DNA from 3 places in the Sodalis sp. RH19 genome. Region 3 is predicted to be linked to each of the others. Evidence: predicted binding sites of a transcription regulator. Region 3 holds the regulator's gene; each other region holds the start of a gene.
The links. The regulator ArgR, encoded in region 3, controls arginine synthesis, uptake and breakdown. The targets are predictions, from matches to a motif close to ANTGAATAAAAATACANT.
Positions count from the first base shown of each region.

Region 1 (2,244 bases), 720 kb from region 3:
GGGTGATGGTAACGTTCCTGCAACGTATTGCGTAGTATCATCAGGTGGGAAATGGCCTCGTGCATCAGTTCGATAGCGTTAACGCCCAGGCTCGGGTCGCTGGAGTGGCCTGATTGGCCCTGGATACGCACCGCATTGGAAATATGGCCTTTATGGGCGCGCACCGGCTGCAGCGAGGTCGGTTCGCCGATAATGGCGCAATCCGGGCGCAGCTCGCTGGACTGGGCGAAATAGCTGGCTCCCGCCATACTGGTTTCCTCATCGGCGGTGGCGAGGATATATAATGGCTTTTGCAGCTTGCTGGTATCGATATCGCGCAGCGTGTCGAGGATAAAGGCAAAAAAGCCTTTCATATCGGCGGTGCCCAGGCCATACAGCTTATTATTGTCTTCGGTCAGGGTAAAGGGATCGCGTGTCCAGCGTCCGTCGTCAAACGGGACGGTATCGGTGTGCCCCGTCAGCAGCAGGCCGCCGGCGCCGCTGCCGATACGGGCCAGCATATTATATTTGTTGCGCGTGCCCGGCACCGGCTGGATTTCGACCTGGAAACCCAGCGTCGTGAACCACCCCGCCAGCAAATTGATTAAGGTCTGATTACTTTGATCCAGGGCGCTGTCGGTGGCACTGATGGACGGCGTGGCGATCAGGGCGCGGTACAACTCCATAAACGGGGGTAATTTTGTCTTCACTGTTGACAGCCTTTAGTTTGGATAGTATCAATATTCATGCAATAATAGTGAATAAAAATACACTAACGTTGAGCGTAAAGTAAACGGATACTTACCAGACTACTACGCTTGACCTCGCGGGTGAACAGCGAATAGTTGCTTAAGCGACGACTTAGGCGACAAAGAGTTGCTGGAGATCCCTTCTCGTCGTAATAGCAAATCAAGAAGGTGAACAAAAGTCATGCTGAATACGCTGATTGTTGGTGCCAGCGGATACGCCGGAGCTGAGCTTGCGGCCTATCTCAACCGTCACCCGCATATGAACATAACCGCTTTGGCGGTTTCAGCGCAAAGTGCGGATGCCGGGAAATTACTGTCCGAACTGCATCCCCAGCTTAAGGGCGTGGTCGATTTACCGCTGCTGCCCCTGACCGACGCCGCTGAACTGGCGAAAACGGTGGATGTGGTGTTTCTCGCCACCGCCCATGAGGTCAGCCACGATCTGGCGCCGGTATTCCTGGCCGCCGGCTGCGTGGTGTTCGACCTCTCCGGCGCGTTCCGCGTCAATCAGGCATCGTTCTACAGCCAGTATTATGGTTTTGAACACCAGCATGCCGACTGGCTGGCGAAGGCGGTCTACGGCCTGGCGGAATGGCAGGGCGAGGCGTTGCAGCAGGCGCAACTGATTGCCGTGCCGGGCTGCTATCCCACCGCGTCCCAGCTGGCGCTCAAGCCGCTGGTCGACGGCGGTCTGCTTAACGACGCCCAGTGGCCGGTGATCAACGCCGTCAGCGGCGTCAGCGGCGCTGGCCGGAAAGCGTCGCTTGCCGCCAGCGTCTGCGAGGTCAGTCTGCAACCCTACGGCATATTTACCCATCGCCACCAGCCGGAAATCGCCGCCCATCTTGGCATCCCGGTGATATTTACCCCCCATTTAGGCAATTTTGCCCGCGGTATCCTGGCCACCATCACCTGCCGCTTAAACGCGGGCGTGACGGCGGGCGATGTGGCCGAATCCTATCATAACGCCTATCACGATAAACCCCTGGTACGGTTGTATGAGAAAGGCGTGCCGGCGCTGAAGGCGGTAGTGGGACTGCCGTTTTGCGATATTGGCTTCGCGGTGCAGGGCGAGCATTTAATCGTGGTGGCCACCGAAGATAATTTATTAAAAGGAGCGGCCGCGCAGGCAGTACAATGCGCTAATATCCGCTTTGGTTTTGCACAAACGCAGGCGCTGCTGTAACGGCTGGCGACGAGGTAATAAAAATAATGAATCCGTTAATTATAAAACTGGGTGGCGTGTTACTCGATAGCGAAGAGGCGCTGGAGCGTTTATTTTCGGCGCTGGACAGCTATCGCGCGCAGCATCAACGCCCGTTGCTGATTGTTCATGGCGGCGGTTGCCTGGTGGACGAGCTGATGAAAAAACTGGCGCTGCCGGTGACCAAGGTCAACGGCCTGCGGGTTACGCCGGCGGATCAGATTGATATCATCACCGGCGCGCTGGCCGGCACGGCCAATAAGACCCTGCTGGCCTGGTCAAAAAAACATGCCATCCCGGCGGTCGGGTTAT
Region 1 is NZ_CP178734.1:4,377,179-4,379,422, reverse strand. It holds gene argE (acetylornithine deacetylase) at 1-689, opposite strand, end outside; gene argC (N-acetyl-gamma-glutamyl-phosphate reductase) at 910-1,914, shown strand; gene argB (acetylglutamate kinase) at 1,941-2,244, shown strand, end outside.
Region 1: a site for ArgR is predicted at 736-753, ahead of argC (N-acetyl-gamma-glutamyl-phosphate reductase). Genes of this name have one in related genera too.

Region 2 (2,244 bases), 2.0 Mb from region 3:
AATTGCTGTTAAAGGGGTAGGCCGCCGGCAGGCTTGCCGGCGCACGCGGTAGCCGGCGGGCGTCCCGGGAATGCTCGCCGGCGCAGCCCGGTTACTGGCCGGTGAGGTCCGCCACCAGGATTTTTGAACGGCGATGGTAGTTATACAGCGCCTGCTTCTGCTGCGGCAGCACTTCCACTTCCGCCGGGGTAAAACCGCGCTCCTGGAACCAGTGAATGCTGCGCGTCGTCAGTACAAACAGCTTTTTCAGCCCCATCTGGCGCGCCTGCTGCGTAATGCGCTGCAACAGCATTTCGCCGCGCGACGAACTGCGGTAATCGGGATGCACGGCCACGCAGGCCATCTCCCCCAGCTGTTCTTCCGGAAAGGGGTAAAGGGCGGCGCAGGCAATGGTCAGGTTGTCCCGTTCGATAATAGTGAATTTATCGATTTCCATTTCCAGCTGTTCGCGGGACCGGCGCACCAGGATGCCCTGCTGCTCCAGCGGGCGTATCAATTCCAGGATGCCGCCGATATCGTTAATGGTCGCGCGCCGCACCTGTTCCGCGCTTTCCATCACGATCTGGGTGCCGATGCCTTCGCGGGAGAACAGTTCCTGCACCAGCGCGCCGTCATCCTGATAGCTGATCAGATGGCAACGGCGCACGCCGCTGCGGCAGGCTTTCACCGCGCCGCGCAAAAAGCGCACCGTGCCGGAATGGTAATCGCCTTTTTTTTCCAGCGCGTCGATACGCAGCTGGGCCTCATTGGGAAACAGTTCGGATATTATCTCGCCCTTATCGTCACACACCCCTTGCGAAGAACAAAAGCCGATAATCTTTTCCGCTTTCAGTTTGATAGCCAGCTGGGTGGCCACTTCTTCCGAGGTCAGGTTAAAGCTCTCGCCCGTTACCGACACCGCCACCGGCCCGAGCAGCACGATAGCGCCGCTGTCCAGCTGGCGGTGTATCGCCTCGTCGTCGATACGGCGGATGCGGCCGCTGTGGCAGTAGTCCACCCCGTCGTCCACCCCGAGCGGCTGGGCAATGATAAAATTGCCGCTGACCACATTAATATGCGCCCCCTGCAGCGGCGTATTGTTCAGGCTCATGGACAGCCGCGCGGTAATATCCAGCTGCAGCAGGCCGGCCGCCTGCTTGACCAGTTCAAGGGTCGGCGCGTCGGTGACGCGGGTATGCTTGTGGTAAATAGGTTCCAGGTGGTGCACCGACAGATTGGCGTCGATTTGCGGCCGTGCGCCGTAGACCAGCACCAGGCGGATGCCCAGGCTGTGAAGGAGGCCGATATCATTAACGATGTTGGCGAAGTTTTCATGTTCGATGGCTTCGCCGCCTAACATGACGACAAACGTCTTGCCCCGATGGGCATTGATATAGGGAACTGAGTGACGAAAGCCTTGGACCAGTTCAGTACTACGTTCCTTCACGGCAAATCCTCTGTGAATGATTATTCTGATTTTGTGTATTTTTATTCTATAAATAGGGTATTGGCAAGCAGCATTTTTCCCCATTCTTGTTTGTAAAGAATCGAAAATAAACCCCGAAGCACTAAGCATAGAGCCTTTTAAGGATGACAGATACCGGCGGATTCGCTAAAGTTTTTGCCATTCGAAAAAATGACTGCTTTTTCATTATATTAGCTTTTATCCTGGGGCGATATGCCGGATTCACATCATAATAAGGGGCGCAGGCGGTCTGCTGCAGGCAACCGCCGCCACCTGGCTGTTAACGCTCAGTCGCATCGGAATGGCGGCGCCGCTGGTGGTGGCCGTGCGCATCTGGCCCGCGGCCAGTTATACCCGCATTACGCTTGAATCCCAGTCCCCCTTGCGCTATCGCCAGTTTGTCCTTGGCAATCCCGACCGGCTGGTGGTGGATATCCAGGATGCCCAGCTTAATTCGGTGCTGAAGGGCGCCGGTCAATTGGTCAGGGAAGAGGACCCCTACATCAGCCGGATACGGGCCGGCCAGTTTGACGATCGCACCGCCAGGATGGTGATCGAACTGAAGCAGCCGGTCCAGGCGCGCTTCCTGGCCCTGCCGCCGGTGGCCGGGTTCAAACATCGTCTCATCATGGATCTCTATCCCCGGGCCGGCAGCCGTTCCGCGCTGCAGGACGATCCGCTGCTGGCGCTGCTGGAGGACTACAATCAGGGCGATCTGGCGCGCAGCCTGCCGCCCGAATCCCAGGCGCCGCGCGCCGGCAAAGCCGGGCGCGACCGGCCGGTTGTCATCATGCTCGACC
Region 2 is NZ_CP178734.1:5,671,360-5,673,603, forward strand. It holds gene recD (exodeoxyribonuclease V subunit alpha) at 1-20, shown strand, start outside; gene argA (amino-acid N-acetyltransferase) at 92-1,426, opposite strand; partial or broken gene amiC (N-acetylmuramoyl-L-alanine amidase AmiC) at 1,658-2,244, shown strand, end outside.
Region 2: a site for ArgR is predicted at 1,459-1,476, ahead of argA (amino-acid N-acetyltransferase). Genes of this name have one in related genera too.

Region 3 (2,244 bases):
CAAGCCAAAAAAAACCCCCGCAAGCGGGGGAAAAGGTTCGCCGGATAGGACGACGAGAGGGAATCGGCTGTCCGCGTCTTGGGTTATTACTGGACACAGGAATAACTGAGGGCGACGACGGCATAACCGCTTTGACTTCTGGAGTAAACTCTTACTGCACTGCGTTATTGATTATTTTTTCAAGCCTTGACGAACCCGCCGGCTTTCAGCAATTCAGCCCAGGGCGCGGCGGCAAGTCGCTGCCGGTGCCCTCCATCCATGTGCTTATTTATACAACTCGGCCGTGGCGTGCCAGGTATCATTTTCACGGGCTTCCGTGATGTGGTATGCCGTTGCGCCTTTGGCTTCAGCAGCTTGATTCAGCGCCTGATGGATGTCGGAAGGCGCGCCTGCGATCCCGCCTACGCTTACGGTGCCGAACGAATGCAAGCCGCTGGCCTGATCCTGCGAGATTGATTCTGCGGCGAAGGCGCCGAAAGATAAGGCTGACATTACGGTCATCAGTGATACTGCGGTTTTAATTTTCATGTTTTATACCTCTACTATTCTTTTGACTGACGTTCTTCATGCTGTTCTTTATTGCTGACAACAGGATGTAAAACGTGATGTTCATCACGAAACAAAGTATACACTAGTAACGGCAGGTATTAGTAGTTTGCTCATAATTTATTATGAAACTTTATTTCTGTACTTTCGCATGATATAAGAAAAAGCTATTAAAAGTGGTTGAATAATATACAATTCATGTTAAATAATTGTAATTTCAATCAGATAGCGGTTTTTAGCCAAACGTGCTGTCTGGCCGGCTTCCGGCGGTGGAAACCGCCGCGGTGAAACCATAGAGAGAATATTAGCGGGGCTTAGGGCCACAAAGGCAGCATCATTTGTGGCGTGATTACGCTTTTGCAGCGGCATAAAAGAGATGAAAAGCACGAATGTTAGGCGCTGGCGTTATAAAGCGCCCGATCGTCGGCTTAGAGTTCCTGTTCAAACAGAATAAGGATGGCTTCGTAAAGCTGCTTTACGCTAAAACCCTTGGCGGGGGTGGTAAAGATCGTATCGTCCCCGGCTATGGTGCCCAGGATGCCTTCGGATTTACCCAGGGAATCCAGCAGCCGCGCGATAAGCTGGGCGGCGCCGGGACTGGTATGGATAACGATAACCGCGTCGTTGTGATCGACATCCAGCACCAGGTTTTTCAGCGGACTGCTGGTGGTGGGCACGCCCAGTTCCGCCGGCAGGCAATAGACCATTTCCATCTTCGCGTTGCGGGTCCTTACCGCGCCGAATTTAGTCAGCATCCTTGATACCTTGGACTGGTTAATATTTTCAAATCCCTGTTCTTGCAATGCAAAAACGATTTCACCTTGGGAGCTGAATTTCTCTTCCTTAAGCAAGGCCTTAAAAGCTTTCACCAGTTCTTCTTGTTTAAAGTGGTTGCGCATATTTTCCCAAACCAGTAGCCAGTATTGTACGACGAATTATGCATAAATTTGCATTTTTATGCAATAACAATGCGCAGCCACCGCCAGGATGGCCAAATTAAGTCGGCAAAACAATCAGCTTAGCAATATCTATTCAAACCGACCATGACCGGGCTCCCATATTTCATGGCCGTTAAAAGTAAAGAGAATGTTATTAATTTGATGTTGTTTTAACCATTGCTGTCGGTGTAGTGTGGACGCTAACCACGGGTATTGAACGGCGGCGACAGGCATTATCCGGTGAGGTCATCCGGCATGGGAATTCGGGCGGCTAATAGGGATAAAAAAGGGAAGTTAATGCGTCAATTCTCAAATTTGCGATCGCTGATTTGTTTTTACCCGTTTATGTCTCTATGATCATAACCAGATGATTTGACGGCATTTAATTTTTCCTATAATAATAAGGAGATTAGAATGAAAGTCGCAGTTCTCGGCGCAGCGGGTGGCATAGGCCAGGCCCTTGCCCTGTTGCTCAAAACCCAGCTCCCTCCAGGTTCAGAACTCTCTCTTTATGACATCGCCCCCGTAACGCCCGGCGTGGCGGTCGATCTCAGCCATATTCCCACCGCGGTCAAGATTAAGGGCTTTAGCGGCGAGGACGCAACCCCCGCCTTGGCAGGGGCGGACATCGTTCTTATTTCCGCCGGCGTGGCGCGTAAGCCCGGCATGGATCGCGCCGATCTGTTTAACGTCAATGCGGGCATTGTACGCAACCTGATCAACCAGGTGGCGAAAGCCTGTCCCACGGCGTTAATCGGCA
Region 3 is NZ_CP178734.1:3,655,595-3,657,838, reverse strand. It holds gene yhcN (peroxide/acid stress response protein YhcN) at 265-528, opposite strand; gene argR (transcriptional regulator ArgR) at 975-1,445, opposite strand; gene mdh (malate dehydrogenase) at 1,899-2,244, shown strand, end outside.